One region of the Sporanaerobacter acetigenes DSM 13106 genome, then DNA from elsewhere that is predicted to be linked to it. Evidence: riboswitches for the same ligand, from Rfam matches in the RefSeq annotation. Region 1 holds a riboswitch; the other holds the start of a gene.
What was found. A riboswitch is a leader RNA that binds a small molecule or an ion and turns the genes downstream of it on or off. The one in region 1 is predicted to bind thiamine pyrophosphate.
Positions count from the first base shown of each region.

Region 1 (8,292 bases):
AAACTGATAATCTCCATCTCTTTCAAAAACTGATATATATCCTGAAGCAATAACTTTCATGCCATCCTTTAAATTTATGTCAACACACTGGTTGTCATTTTTAAACATCACACATCTTATTCTACTTTTTTCATCTTTCAATGAAAAATACATATGACCACTATAATGATGCTTAAAATTAGAAATTTCTCCTTCCACACATAGATTGGTTAAGATAAAATCGCTAGCTAATACCCTTTTTATGTATTGATTTACTTCACTCACCTTTAAAGGTTTACCAGACATACTAAAACCCCCATATATGACCAGCTTTATTTTTGCTTAAATAAGATACTCCTATAGCATTGTCCGAACAAAATGGCCTTTCTGGAACATATATATTTATATCGTGAATATATAAATTGTTCTTAAGATTTTCTCTTATAAATAAATTAGAAGCCACTCCACCTACTAACAGTACATCATTTACATCATTTTTTCTACATCCATATAAAATTATTTTTTCTAAACTTAAATAAATTGTATAGAACAAGGTTCTAATTATGTCCTTTTTTTTATATTTCCCACTATCAATTAATCTAGCAAAAAAATTCTCATATCCAGAAAAATTGGCCCAAGTATCCTTTATTTTCAGTGATAATCTTTCATCAACAATATTGCCACTCTGAGATATATTATCCATCTCCTTGCCGCACGGAAACTCAAAATCCAATTTCACACCAATTCTATCAACAAGCTGTCCTATGCTTATATCTAAAGTTCCACCTACTATATCTATATTCAAATTAGTCTTATTGTTGTCTACAAGGAGCAATTCTGTAGTTCCTCCTGATATGTGAAATGCTAAAAATCGGTCTACTTTCTCAAGTTGAGAATTCATCATACCCGCTCCAATATGCCCTTCTTGATGGCTAAATTCTTTGAAAGGCACATCTAAAATTTTAGATATAATATATGCCTGTCCTTTACCCACTGTAAAAACAGGCATATACGATCCTTCCTTATCTCTTGGTTTTCCACTAGTAGATACAGATACTATCCTTCTAGTTTCAATTGATTTAGTCATTTCATCCAAAATCAAAGGTAAATTCTTTATGTGTTGAAAAACTGCTTCCTGCTGTCTTAAGCCCTTTTTATTTTTTTCTACTTCTAAAATCTTTCTTAAGTCAAATATAATATCATTGTTTTCATCAATAACTGCAACAGAAGTAGTATATGCACTTGTATCAATTCCCAAATAATAGTTATTCATCATTGCTCATCTCTGTACGTACAAAACTACCCAATACACCATTGACAAATTTTGCCGACTCTTCTGTACTATATTTCTTACATATTTCTATAGCTTCATTTATACAAACTTCTATCGGAATATCTTCTCTAAATTTAAGTTCATATATTGCTATTCTTAAAACAGATAAATCAACTTTTGCCAATCTATATATCTTCCATCCCTTTATATGCTTTCCTATGATTGCATCAATTTTTCCCAGATTATTCGTGATTGTTCCCACTGCATGATTTATATATTGAGTTTCATCATCTGTAAATTCGTGTTCAACTATGTATGTGTTCATGCTATCATCAGAATAATCCTTATTGATTTCCATTTGAAATAATATTTTCATGGTTTCTTCTCTTGCTACTTTTCTACTCATATCTTTCCTCCTTGAATATAAGCTAATATTAATTTGTTAATCTAAATTTATTTTTCCCTACCTGGAGGAAGTATTCTATCCAATATTTCCCTGAAATCTTCTTGATTGTCTTTTTTCTTTCCTAAATAAAAGCCGAACCACGTACATAAAACTATAAATAGAGTCCTAAAAAAGCCAATAGTTAATACAAGTATAGCAATGACAAACCCTATGATCGTGCCAATGGTTTTTCCCTTATTTTCTTCCAATATTTGAATAAATTCTAAAAATTTCTCCTTAGCCACCTTCAAAACACCTCTACAAATTATTTTACAACTCTAGTTGGTGCTGTTACGTTGCTAATTTCAACTCTAACTTCACTTACCTCTACTCCTGTACATTTTTCCACATGATCCTTTACTTTATCCTGAAGTTCAATAGTTGTTTCAGGAATATTTATTTCAGGTGAAACCTCACCTTTCAAATATATAGTTAAAACTCCTTCAAAAACATCTACTGTAGTTTTAACATTTCTTATGCCTGTAAATTTGTTAGCAACTGATTCTACCAAACCTTCAACAGTTTGAGTCGAGATTTTTAGTTCTCCAAAATTTGTATGTCTAATTAAAAAAGTTTCTTTCTTAGATTTTTTATTTCCTTTAACACCAGAGATTAAAAATCTAATACTTACCAACAAAAAAGCCAGTCCTACAATTGAATATGCATAATTGCCCTTCATGGATTCCAAATATCCAGTCATACTATTTATTGACAAAAAATCAAATTGATCAAAAGGAAATAATATTAACAATATAGAAAGTACCGTAAGGCAAAAAGTATATATTGTTAAAATCAATCTATCTATGATATTCAAATTTCTCCTCCTCCTAAAAAATACTAAATTTACCCTCTGAACGTTCAGAGGGTAAATATTTATTTAACTCTAGGTTCCTCTTCTACTTTTTCTTCTTTAGGTATATTTACACCTTGAACACTAACATTTACTTCAACAACATTTAGTCCTGTCATTGTTTCAACAGCATTTTTAACATTTTCCTGTATAGATTCAGCCACTTCTGAAATTCTAGAACCGTAATTTATTACAACAAAAAGATCGATTGCACACTCTTTTTCTCCTACTTCTACTTTTACTCCCTTAGACAAACTTTTCATTCCAAGTGCTTCTGTAATACCACTGGTCACACCACCACTCATCCCTGCAACTCCATCAACCTCAGTAGCTGCTAAACCAGCTATAATGGCTACAACTTCATTAGCTATTTTTACAGAACCATATTCCATTCCTTCATTATCAATAATATCTGCCATTTTTTCCCACCTCCAATTTTATAAACTATATACGATTATTATACCAGAAGTAAGGCTAGTTTACAAACATTTCTATGGTACTTTTTAAAACTTTTGCCGAAAAATATGGATCCTCACTTTTCATGATATAGGACATAATTGCTATATCCTCTACTCCCACTTTCATAACTTTTTTTGCGTTTTTTTCATCTATGCCTCCAATAGCCACTATTGGAATAGAAACATTTTCTTTAAGTTCTTTTAAAAATTCTATTCCCCTTGGAGGTAAACCCTTTTTACATTCCGTTTCAAATATATGACCTGCTAAAATATAATCTGCTCCTAACTGTTCACATTTAACGCCTTCTTCTATACTGTGAATACTAACTCCTAAGACTCCATCATATTTATATTTATTCTCAATAAAATCTTGAAATTCACAATGAAAACCATAGGCTCCTGTTTTTTCTGCCACATCTATATTGCCATTTATAATAAGAGGAACATCATATCTGTCAGTTATAACTTTTACATATTTAGATAAAAGAAATAGTTCTTTACACTCTAAATCTTTTTCCCTAAGAATAACTCTATCTACTCCTCCAGCTAGAGCATTTTCAATGTTTTTTAAAAAATTTCCTCTAACAATATGTCTATTTGTCACTAAATATAACATATATACCACCTTTATATTTTCATCCAATTTTTAACTATAGGTTGATAGCCTCTTTCAAGTATTGCTTGTTTAACTTCATCCACACTTCTTGAATCTGATATTTCAAATTGCTCATCACCTGCATTTTCTTCTAAAGAATGGCCACCTACTTCAGTAGATACACCAGCAGACATTTTACTAATACATATAGGGATTAAATTGTCTCTCATAAATCTGCCTTCCCGTGTGGTAACAGTAGTACTTGCATAGGGTAAAAACAATCTATAAGCTAATAGTATTTGAACTAAATCTACTTCATCTACAGTTTTTATATTATTAAAATCCTTTGTACATGGTCTAATTCTAGGCACCGAAACTCCAATTTCAGCAAAAGGATATTTGTCTTGTAAATACTCTGCATGTAATCCTCCAAAAAAAGTCTCTTTTCTCCAATCATCAAGTCCCAATAACGGACCTATGGTTACAGATCTCATATTAGCTTTTAGAGCCCTTTCTGGTGCATCTAATCTAAACATATAATTTTTCTTAGGACCACTTAAATGCACTCTATCATAAACTTCTTCATCATAAGTCTCCTGATATATAGAAAGGCCATCTACTCCAGCCTGAACCATTCTTTCATAATCTTCTACAGACAAAGGATATATTTCTATGGAAATAGAATCAAAATACTTTTTTAAAACCTCTATTGCACCTAAAATATAATCTACTGAACTTCTCTTTTTATCTTCTCCAGTTAAAATTAATATGTTTTTTAAACCTGTTTCTAATATTTTTCTAGATTCTAAATCTATTTGCTCATAGGTCATACTTTTTCTTTTAATACTATTATCAAAATTATAACTACAATAGGCACATTTATTTACGCAATAATTTGCTATATACATAGGTGTAAATAATACTATGGATTTTCCAAAATGCTTTAAATGAACTTCACGAGCTTTTACCGCTATTTCTTCTAAATGCTTTCTTGCTATTGGAGAAAGAAGAGCTAAAAAATCATATTGATCCAATTTATCTTTTTCCAATATATTTAAAATATCATTATCATCTACTTCATTTAAAAAACTTTCAAAATCAAAATCTTTATATGAATTTATTACATTATAAAAACTCAATTTTTATCACCTTCGTGTAAAAATCCTAAAAGAGGAGATGATGCACAACCTGTATTTATTTGTCTACCTAATCCTGCTTTGTATGCATTTCTACCTGCCTCTATTGCTGATGAAAAGGCCTCTGCCATTTTTATTGGATCCTTAGATGTGGCTATAGCAGTATTTACAAGCACTGCTGCAGCACCCATTTCCATAGCATGACAAGCTTCTGATGGTCTTCCTATTCCTGCATCGACTACTATTGGAATATCTAATTCATCTATCATTATTTTTATTATTTCTTCAGTTCTAATTCCCCTATTTGAACCAATAGGAGAACCTAAAGGCATAACTGCTTGAGCTCCTGCTTCTATAAGTCTCTTTCCTGCTATTAAATCTGGATTCATATATGGAAGAACTACAAATCCTTCTTTAGCCAGTATCTCCGTAGCCTTTATTGTTTCTTCATTATCTGGAAGAAGATATTTATTGTCCCATACTATTTCAATTTTAATCCAATTACCACAGCCCATAGCTCTTGCCATTCTCGCAATTCTTACTGCTTCCTCTGCATCCCTAGCCCCTGAAGCATTAGGCAAAATTACACAATCCTCTGGAATAAATTCAAATATATTGTCAATTTTATCTTTTGAATCTAAATTAACTCTTCTTATAGCCATAGTAATAACTTCTGATTTGCTTTTTTCAATAACTTCAGGCAATATTCTATTGTCGCCAAATTTTCCCGTTCCAATAAAAAGCCTACTTTTTAACTCTCTACCTCCAATATTTAAAGTATCCTTATTTTTTTCCACTTTAAACTTCCTCCTCTCCAAGTATCAACCTTAATACCATATTAGCTTGATGATTAGCCACAATGGCTACTCTAGGTGCTAAAAATAAATCTTTTGTATCACAGTTAAACTCACCATCTCCTGAGATATATAAATTATCCAAAACCTTTTCTGTCTTTATTAAATTACTAGAAGAATAACCTGATATACCTGAAGCTGCAACTATTTTCTTATCTTTAAAATTCTTTAAAAAAGTATTTACAAGCATTGCCTTTTCTTCTGGATTGTCCAAAGCTTCTACAAGTATGTCCACATCTTTAAAAAGTTCTACTACATTTTCTTCGTCAATTTTTATCTTTTTTATTTTTAAAGATATTTCAGAATTAATATTTCTAATAACTTCTTCCAATGCATCCGCTTTATACATTCCAATATGTTTTAAAAAATAATATTGCCTATTTAAATTAGAAAGTTCAACTATATCAAAATCTACAAGCAGAAGCTTTCCTATGCCAATTCTTGCCAAAGAAACAGCAATATTAGATCCAAGACCTCCTAGTCCCGCTATGCCAATTTTTGCATTCTTTATTTTATCCTTTTCCATATTTTAGCCTCCCCCAACAAAGCTAACTATCTCCACTTTACTATTTTCATTTAATTCTTTGGAATAATTTTCTCTAGGTATTATTTCTCCATCAACTTCTACTACGATCTTGTTTTCTGATAAATTTAGCTTTTCTATAACTTCCTTTATAGTAATTTCTGAAAGATAGTCTTTTTTGTCACCATTTATTATCATCTCTTCACCTCCTATAAAAATAAAAAACTGTATTTCCAAAAGAAACATACAGTTTAATTCATTTTCATAATAAAATAAACAAGTCCCTTCGCTGGAATTAACCAAATCAGGTTCATAGGGTCAGGAATAAAATTCCTTTCTCAGCCTATTACATAAGCTCCCCTCTGTTTAGAGTATTCAATTTTAGCGATTAAATAAAATCATTAAATACAAAGTCTAACAAAAATTCATTAGACTTTGTATTTAAAACATATTCCTTCCTATATCTAATTTAAGCTCTTATTACTTTGCTTTCTCAGGAGTATCAGATAATAATCCGACTTTCTCCCATCCCCAATCACTAACTGTATTTAAATCCCAATAATTAACCCTATTATTAATAGCTGTTAAACCAATTCTAAAATGAGTTGGTGCTACTGGAACTTGTTCAAACATATATTCTTGCCAATCATGATAAGCTTTTAGTAGATAGTCATAATCAATTCCATCTTCTCCAATTGCATCTTCAGAGGCAATGGCAGCTAACAACTTATCATTTTCATCTGTTGCAAATCTAGGAAAGTTGAATTGGGCTTTTCTCCCATATAAGCCTGACGGATCTGGATTTGAGCCAGTAGCCCAACCTCCCATATATAAATCAATATCTTCATTATCTTTTTGAACCATATCATAGAAAGCATTCATTTCTATCAATCTACCATTTTGCAAACCAACATCTAATCCAACATCTCTCCAACATTGGATATAAAATTGAGCTAATGGTTCAGCAATATCTCCACCTGACATTGCAAGAAAATTGATCTTTAATTTATTGCCTTTTGGATCTTCCCTCATTCCATCTCCATCTACATCAAGATAGCCAGCTTCATCAAGAATTTCCTTTGCCTTTTCTGGATCATATTTATATCCTTCTTGATCAGCATTCCAGAAAGTAGCATGACCTGGGTCAATCAAAGAATTAGCAGGTATTCTTAAGTTATTGTAGAACATTTCTGCTACTTCTTCATTATTCGTAGCATATGCAATTGCTTGCCTCAACTTTACATCTGCCAACTTGGCATTTGGATTCATTACAACTTCTCCAGCTTTAGAATCCCATTTTCCTAGCTTAAACCCAATATATCCATAAGAATTTTCTATATTAGATAATAGTGTAATATTACTCAAATCTTTATACTCTTGGTAGCTATCAACATTGATTCCATCAACAACATCAAATGTTCCCGATTTCAATGCTTCTACAATAGTATCCGGATTTGCCCTTTTATAAACGATTTTATCAACTTTAGGCTTTTCTCCAAACCAATATGGATTTGGAACATATTCCACTGATTCACCTGGAACCACATTAGAAATCATAAATGGCCCACAGGATACTGGTTTCAATCTAACTTTGTCATCAGCCTCCATATCTTTCAATGGAACATCTTCCAAATAATGTTTCGGCTCAGGGTCATAAGTAAGCCCAGCGCCCCACATTATGCCTGGATAAAATTCCTTGAAAGTTACTTCAAGTGTTTTGTCATCAATTTTCTTAAGCCCTGAAATAGTATCCGCTTTGCCATCATGGTATTCTTCCATGCCTACAACATTTTGATAATCACTGTCATATCTTACCCCTGTATAGTCTTTACTTCCTATACACTCATATACAAAAATTAAATCATCAGCAGTCACTGGCTCTCCATCACACCAAGTCAAATCTTTATTGATCTTATAAGTTGCTGTCTTATTCTCCTTATTAAATTCAATATCGCAATAACCTCCGTCAACAATCTCATGATCTGGGCCAGATTTCAAAAAACTTCCACATATTGGCCCCGCCAATGTCATATCTGTAGCATTTTCAGATAAGAATGTATTAAATATACCTTCAAAAGGTGTATCTGATACTAATGCCATATTAAGAGTTCCCCCAACTGTTTCCCCATCTTTCTGGAGAAGTTTTGGATAAGGTAACTCTATTTCTCCCGTTTGTTCT
Region 1 is NZ_FQXR01000007.1:112,886-121,177, forward strand. It holds gene xseA (exodeoxyribonuclease VII large subunit) at 1-285, opposite strand, end outside; gene BUA21_RS08760 (hypothetical protein) at 287-1,252, opposite strand; gene nusB (transcription antitermination factor NusB) at 1,245-1,658, opposite strand; gene BUA21_RS08770 (DUF2273 domain-containing protein) at 1,706-1,942, opposite strand; gene amaP (alkaline shock response membrane anchor protein AmaP) at 1,963-2,511, opposite strand; gene BUA21_RS08780 (Asp23/Gls24 family envelope stress response protein) at 2,571-2,966, opposite strand; gene thiE (thiamine phosphate synthase) at 3,022-3,648, opposite strand; gene thiH (2-iminoacetate synthase ThiH) at 3,633-4,739, opposite strand; gene BUA21_RS08795 (thiazole synthase) at 4,736-5,533, opposite strand; gene thiF (sulfur carrier protein ThiS adenylyltransferase ThiF) at 5,535-6,116, opposite strand; gene thiS (sulfur carrier protein ThiS) at 6,120-6,311, opposite strand; TPP riboswitch at 6,377-6,485, opposite strand; gene BUA21_RS08810 (oligopeptide ABC transporter substrate-binding protein) at 6,594-8,292, opposite strand, start outside.

Region 2 (8,292 bases), on a different contig from region 1:
GTTTTGGGTGGACGTTATGAAATAATCGAAAAAATTGGCGGCGGAGGAATGGCTGTAGTATATAAGGCTAGATGTAGGCTGCTTAATAGATATGTGGCTGTAAAGGTATTGAGAGAAGAATTTATAAATGATGAAGAGTTCATAAATAAATTTAGGCGAGAATCTCAAGCTGCTGCTAGTTTATCTCATCCTAATATTGTTAGTATCTATGATGTTGGGATGGAAGATGATATTTATTATATTGTCATGGAATATATAGATGGAAAGACATTAAAAGAAGTCATTGATGAAAAAGGAAAATTGACAGCCAAAGAAACAATAGAGTATTCGATTCAAATTGCAGAAGCGCTGGAACATGCACATAGGAATCATATTGTTCATAGAGACATAAAACCTCACAATATTATGGTTACACGGGATGGCAGAATTAAGGTAACTGACTTTGGCATTGCAAGGGCGGCAAACGCAAGTACTATGACTAATACTTCTACTGTGATTGGATCTGTTCATTATTTTTCTCCAGAACAAGCTAGAGGAAGATTTACAGATGAAAAATCAGATATCTATTCTCTTGGAATTGTAATGTATGAAATGATAACTGGAAAGGTTCCATTTGAAGGTGAAAGTCCTATATCAGTAGCATTAAAGCATATACAAGAAGAAATTGTACCACCTACAGAAATTGACAGTAGTGTGCCTAAAAATATTGAATATATAATTATGAAATGTGTTAGAAAAAATCAAAATGAAAGATATCAAAATGCTAGTGAACTCTTAAAAGATTTGAGAAAAGTAAAATACTCTAAAGAAGACATGAATTTTGTAGATAACATAGATACGCTTGATTCAGCTACTAGAATCATACCTATAGTGAAAGATGAGGGAGAAAATGAGGAAATGAAAACTAAACCTAAGAAGAAGAAATCAAACAAAGGTAGCAACAATGGCGGGAAAAGGGTAATTTTTTGGGCTGTATTTCTTGCTTTTTTATTGACAACAGGATTAGCTTTTGGAATTTATAAATTTAAAGATGGGTTTTCATCAAAAGAAATAGAAGTTCCAGATATTGTAGGGTGGGATGTAGATAAGGCTAGAGAAGAAATTGAAGGAATGGGTCTTAAATTTGAAGTAGAAGATACAGTATATAGTAGTGAGTTTGAAGAAAATAAGATTGTTTATCAAAGTAAAGAACCAGGTACAGTTGTTAAGAAAAATTATCCAATTAAAGTGAAGGTAAGTAAAGGTGGAAAATTAGTCAAAGTTCCAAATTTAATAAATAAAGATATCAATGAAGCAAGCTTATTGTTAAAAGAAAGAAGTTTAGATGAAGATGTTGAGTTTAGAAATGATGACAAAATTCCTATAAATATAGTCATAAGCCAAGATCCTGAGCCTTATGAAGAAGTAAAAGAAGGAACTAAAGTGAAATTGGTTGTGAGCCAAGGCCCAGAAAAGAAAATGACTATTATGCCTAAGCTAGTTGGGATGAAAGAAAATGAAGCTAAAAGGGCAATAGTAGCAAATAGATTAGTATTAGGTAAAGCTGACCCCCAATTTAGTGACGAAGTTCCAAAAGGTACAGTTATATGGCAGAGTTATGAAAGTGGAACAGAATTAGAAGAAAATACTGTAGTTGATATATATGTAAGCGATGGACCAGAAAAGAAAAAAGACGAAGAAAAGAGTAATGAAAATCAAAACGAGGAAATACCTATGAATCTTAGTATTAGTCTTCCTCAAGATAGAAGCCAGACAGAAGTTAAGGTATTTAGAATACAAGATGGTGTGACTGAACAGGTATATAATCAAGTACACAATGTGACTGAAGAAAATTTAATTATTCCTGTTAAGGGAAAGCCAAATGCAAAATTTGATGTGTATTTTGATGGTAATTTTTATGATACTTATGGCAAACAATAAAATCAGGAGGAATATATGCTAGAAGGAACTATAGTTAAAGGTATTGGTGGCTTTTATTATGTAAAAACTTTAGATGGTATATATGAATGTAGAGCAAGGGGAGTTTTTAGAGAGAAAAATATTACTCCCCTTGTTGGGGATAAAGTTATAATCAGAGAAAAAACTACAGATAAAACAGGTTATGTAGAGGAAATATTGGAAAGAAAAACACAACTTCATAGGCCACCAGTTTCGAATGTAACTCAAGCTGTAATTGTTATGAGTATAAAAAATCCAAATCCAAATTTATGGTTACTGGACAGGTTTTTGCTATTGGCGGAGAAAGAAAATTTATATATAACAATTGTGTTTAATAAAATTGATTTGGAAGAGGACTTAAAGACCAATATTTTTATTGACACATATGCTAAAGCAGGATATAGAGTAATAACTACAAGTTGCAAAAAATCTATTGGAGTTGAAGAACTGAAGAGTATTCTTAAGGATAATATAACAGTTTTTGCGGGACCTTCAGGTGTGGGAAAGTCTTCTTTGATAAATAAAATTCAGCCAGGATTAGAATTGAAAACTGGTGAAATAAGTGATAAAACTAAAAGAGGTAAACATACTACTAGACATGTAGAACTTATGGAATTAGATATTGGAGGATACATATTAGATACTCCTGGATTTAGTTCTCTAAATATTGATTTTATTCAAAATGTAGAAGATGTGCAGTACTATTTTAAAGAAATTAAAAAATATAGCCATATGTGTAGATTTAATAGTTGTTTACACATAAATGAACCAGAATGTGAAGTAAAAAGGCAAGTAGAAGAAGAAAATATAGGAAAAACTAGATATGAGAATTATTTGAGCTTTGTAGATGAGATAAAAAGTATTAGGAGGTACTGATATGGCAAAAATTTCACCGTCTATTTTATCAGCGGATTTCAGCAATTTAAAAGAAGAAATAGGAAAAGTTGAAGAAGGAGGAGCAGATTTTATTCATCTAGATGTTATGGATGGTATTTTTGTTCCAAACATTACTTTTGGACCACCAGTTATCAAAAAAATTAAAGCTGTCACAGAAGTTCCTTTTGATGTACATTTGATGATCGATAGACCAGAAAGGTATATTGAAGATTTTATAGTAGCTGGTGCAGATATTATCACTGTTCATGCAGAGTCTACTACACATTTACATAGAACTATTCAGTATATAAAAAGTTATGACAAAAAAGTGGGCGTGGCATTGAATCCTTCTACTTCACTTGAAAGTATCGAATATGTTCTTGAGGACATTGATATGGTATTGATAATGACAGTAAATCCAGGTTTTGGTGGACAATCCTTTATACCAGCAATGAAAAGAAAAATACAAAGATTAAGAAAAACAATAGATGACAACAATTTAGATATTAAAATAGAAGTAGATGGAGGAGTTAAATTAGACAACGCAAAGGAAATCATAGATTTAGGTGTGGATATATTAGTTGTTGGTTCAGGAATCTATGGTGCGGAAGATGTTGTTCAACGAACAAAGATGTTTAAGAATATTTAATGTACATTTTTGGCTATTTGTGATACAATTAATTTGAATTTAATTTAATATGTAACACTGGGGGAGCCTTTTGGCTGAGAGGGAACTAAAATTCCGACCCTTGAACCTGAACTAGGTAATACTAGCGGAGGGAAGTGATTTGTCAGTTTGTATACAAACCCATTACCTTACTTCAGGTGATGGGTTTAATTTTTAAATTAATTATATTTATAGGAGGATGAGGAAAATGGAAAAGAAGTGGAATGTAAAAATGCTTGCTGAAGGAGGCATAATGATTGCATTAGCAACATTATTGAGTTATGTCCGAGTATTTAAAATGCCTCAAGGAGGTTCAGTGACAGCAGGGAGTATGATTCCAATTATGATTTTTGCTATGAGATGGGGAGTAGGACCTGGTATACTTGTAGGAAGTTTATATGGAGTGTTGCAATGCATTCTTGATCCACAAGTATATTATCCTATACAGTTTTTTTTAGACTATCCAATTGCTTTTGGATTTTTAGGACTTGCTGGTATTGCTAAATTGGATAATAAGAGTATGCATAAGCAAAGTTATCTTCTAACAATTTTGGGGGTATTATTATCTATAAGTGGTAGATTTGTTTCACATTTACTTTCAGGTGTTATATTTTTTGCTGAATATGCCGGAGAACAAAACCCTTGGGTTTATTCAGCTATATATAATGGAAGTTACTTGTTGCCAGAGTTTATTATTTCTACTATAATACTTATATTACTATGGAAACCTCTAAGTAATATAAAAAAATAAATGGAATTGGAAGGATTTTCATGAAAGGACTTATTGTTTCGAATGGTGAAATTTCAAATCTAAATTTGTTAAAATCTATTGCTAAAAGTGTAGATATGATTGTATGTGCCGATGGAGGTGCAAATCATATTGCTAAAATTGGTTTTATACCAGATTTGGTAGTTGGCGATTTGGATTCTATAAATGATGACACTTTAAATATTATAAATACTGAAAATGTTCCTATCCTGAAATATAGTACTCATAAAGACTATACAGATACGGAATTAGCAATTGAATATTTAATAGATAAAGGAATGGATGAAATTATCTTTATGGGCGTTACTGGCTCAAGAATTGATCATACATTGGCTAATCTATACTTATTAAATAAGCTACTTAAAAGAGATATAAGAGGAATAATAGTTGATGATAAAAACACAATTTATATAACTAATAGTGTTTTAGAATTAAAAAGGAAAGAAGGAACTTTCGTTTCTGTAATTCCTATTAGTTCTAATGGAGCCAAAGTGACTTTAAAAGGGTTTTTGTATGAAACAAATGAAGTTTTATTTGAATTTTCCTCTACTTTGGGTGTCAGCAATCAGATTGTCAAAGAAAAAGGAATTATAGAAGTTTTAAACGGCACTTGCCTCGTTATTGTATCTAAAGATTAAGCCCCTAAAAGGGGCTTTTTTCGTAACAATCTTTTTTGGAACTAACTATTAATCAAAGAATAATATGTAGTATAAGTTATTTATGAGGTGGTGTTTATGAAGAAATTTTGGAAAAGACATTTTCGCAAGTATTCAAATAAAAAAATATTAGGAATAATTTTGGTGCTTATTGGGATCTTAATTATAGCAAAAGTTATTCCAATGAGTTTTTGGTTGTTTTTAATTGGCTTTGTAATAATGATTTTTGGAATATATCTTATAAAATGTGGATAAAAAAAGGCTTCCTTTGCGTGACATTGGAAGCCCTCTTTTTTAAAGTGCTCTAGTAACATTTCCAGATCTAAGGCATCTTGTACAAACATAAATTCTCTTTGGAGAACCATCTACAATAGCTTTAACTCTTCTAACATTAGGAGCCCAAGTTCTGTTGTTTTTCTTATTTGAGAAAGTCACTTGATTTCCATAGACTTTTCCTTTTCCACATATTTCACAATATTTAGCCATATAAAACACCTCCTTAAATGACTGTTGCAAATATTATTTTAAACAGTACATATATTTACATAAGATAACACAATATATTTTAACACAATAGGTGAGATTATTGCAATATAGATTTAAATATAAAAACTTAAATTGGCAATAGTTGAACTATTTAATACAATAAGGTAAAATATAAACATGAGCAAATAAAAATTAAGGAGGAGATTTATATGCCAGGTAAATTCACAACTAATCTTGGTTCTGTTAGTATAGATGATAATGTTATAGCAACTATTGCAGGACTTTCAGCTATGGAATGTTATGGTATTGTGGGAATGGCTAGTAAAAATGCAACTGATGGTTTTTTTGAAATGGTAAAATGGGAAAATTTATCAAAAGGTGTAAAAATAATTTCACAAGAAAATGAGGTTAATATTGATTTACATGTGATACTCCAATATGGAGTAAAAATTTCAGTGGTTGCAGGAAATATAATTGAAAAAGTAAAATACAATGTAGAAAATTTAACCGGATTAAAAGTGGGTAATATAAATGTATATGTACAAGGAATCAATGTTCAAAAGTAGTATAGGGAGGTAAAAGATTTGAAAATTCAGTTTGTAGATGGTATTTTACTTAAAAAAGCATTTATTGGAGCAGCTAATTTTTTGGAACAAAGCAAAGAGGAAGTCAATGCGTTAAATGTATTTCCTGTACCAGATGGAGATACTGGAACAAATATGTCTTTAACTTTTCAATCAGCTATGAAGGAAATATTGAATTTAAATGAATATAGTGTTGAAAAGGTAGCGATGGCAGCTAGTAACGGTTCTCTTATGGGTGCGAGGGGAAATTCTGGTGTTATATTATCTCAGCTTTTTAGAGGACTAGCTAATGGACTGAAAGGCAAAGAAAAAGCAGATGCAAAAGAATTAGCCAAAGCTTTTAAACTTGCTTCTGATACTGCATATAAAGCTGTAATGAAACCTACTGAAGGGACTATACTTACAGTTGCTAGAGAGTGCGCTGAAGCCGCAATTACTTTGTCTAAGAATGAAAAAGACATTGTTATTTTTTTAGATAAGGTAATTCAACAAGGCAATATTGCCCTCAATAAAACCCCTGATATGTTGCCAGTACTTAAAGAAGCTGGTGTAGTTGATGCAGGTGGAAAGGGATTGATGGTAATACTTGCTGGTGCTTTTAAAGCCTTGACCACCAATGGAGAAATAAAATATGAAACTGTAGCAAGCAAAAAATCTGAAGACACACATTTTAAAAAGGAACTATCTACTGGTGAAATAAAATTTGGTTATTGTACTGAATTTATTGTCAAAAATACTAAGGAAGATGTAGAAAATTTCAAACAAGAACTTTCAAAATATGGTGACTCTCTTTTGGTTGTAGGAGGAAATGATCTTATTAAAGTTCATGTTCATACCAATAATCCTGGACTAGTATTAGAGAAAGGATTATCCATAGGAGAGTTACACGACATAAAAATTGATAATATGAGAGTTCAGCACAGGAATTTGCTAGTTGAGGAAGATTGTGATTGTATTGACAACAAGGTGATAAATTTAAATGAAAAAAAAGAAAAAAAGAAGTATAGTTTTATCACTGTAGCTATGGGAGATGGAATTGCTAGTGTATTTAAGGATTTAAATGTGGACTTTATAATACCTGGTGGTCAAACTATGAACCCTAGTACTGAAGATATACTAAATGGAATAAAAGAAGTTGAAGGAGAAGATATAATTATACTTCCTAACAATGGGAATATAGTATTGGCAGCAGAACAAGCTCAAAAGATGAGTGAAAGAAAAGTTCATGTATTTCCAACTAAAAGTATTCCAGAAGGCATATCTGCACTACTTGCTTTTAATGCAGAAGTTAATGTTGAAGAAAATCTAGATAATATGAAATCAGCAGTACAGAATGTAAAAACAGGGCAAGTAACTTATGCTGTTAGAAATACTGAGATAAATGGAACAAAAATCAGTAAAGATGACATAATAGGAATATGCAAAGGTGATATCAAATCTTCCGGTAAAGATATTCAAGAAACATCTTTAGAATTACTTAAAAAAATGGTTGACGAAGATACTGAATTAATAACTATATTTTATGGAAATACTATTGAAGAAAAAGAAGCCAATAAACTTGGAGAATTGGCAGAGAAAGAATTTAAGGATTGCGATATTGAAGTTATTTATGGAGGTCAACCAATATATTATTATATTTTTTCAGTTGAATAATCATTTATCCCCTACTTTAAAAGGTAGGGGAAATATATTGTTTGAGGTGTTATAATGGATAGATTGTCCATGTCAGTTCAATATGTAAAAGGAGTAGGACCAAAGAGAGCGAGCAAATTGAGAAAGCTAAATATACATACTGTAGAAGATCTGATTTATTATTTTCCAAGAAGCTATGAAGATAGAAGAAACTTTAGTAGAATCAGAGATTGTTCTCATGGACAGAAAGTAAGTTTAAAAGTGTATGTAGCAGGTTATCCTTCTGTTTTAAGACCAAGAAAAAATCTTTCTATTTTGAAGGTACCTGTAAAAGATGAGACTGGAATAGCTTATTTAATATGGTTTAATCAAGACTATCTAGCGGATAAATTTAATATAGGCGAAGAATTAAATGTAAATGGTAAAATAAAAAGGATTGGAAATGAAGTTCAAATTTCAAATCCTGTTTTTGAAAAGAAAAATAGTTACAAAGATAAAGTTGGTAGTATTGTACCTATATATTCACTAACTGAAAATTTAACCAACAATGAAATGGTTTTAATAATGAAAAATGTTTTAAAAGACTACATAGATAAAATAGTGGAGATTTTTCCTAAAGACATGTTGTCAAAACTTGATTTGATGCCAGTAAAACAAGCAATTTTAAACGTCCATTTTCCTAAA
Region 2 is NZ_FQXR01000008.1:62,525-70,816, forward strand. It holds gene pknB (Stk1 family PASTA domain-containing Ser/Thr kinase) at 1-1,920, shown strand, start outside; gene rsgA (ribosome small subunit-dependent GTPase A) at 1,936-2,814, shown strand; gene rpe (ribulose-phosphate 3-epimerase) at 2,816-3,463, shown strand; TPP riboswitch at 3,513-3,613, shown strand; gene thiT (energy-coupled thiamine transporter ThiT) at 3,690-4,232, shown strand; gene BUA21_RS09215 (thiamine diphosphokinase) at 4,253-4,888, shown strand; gene rpmB (50S ribosomal protein L28) at 5,201-5,392, opposite strand; gene BUA21_RS09225 (Asp23/Gls24 family envelope stress response protein) at 5,602-5,958, shown strand; gene BUA21_RS09230 (DAK2 domain-containing protein) at 5,977-7,629, shown strand; gene recG (ATP-dependent DNA helicase RecG) at 7,684-8,292, shown strand, end outside.
Region 2: linked by a shared signal. The riboswitch ahead of thiT (energy-coupled thiamine transporter ThiT) and the one ahead of thiS (sulfur carrier protein ThiS) in region 1 are both predicted to bind thiamine pyrophosphate.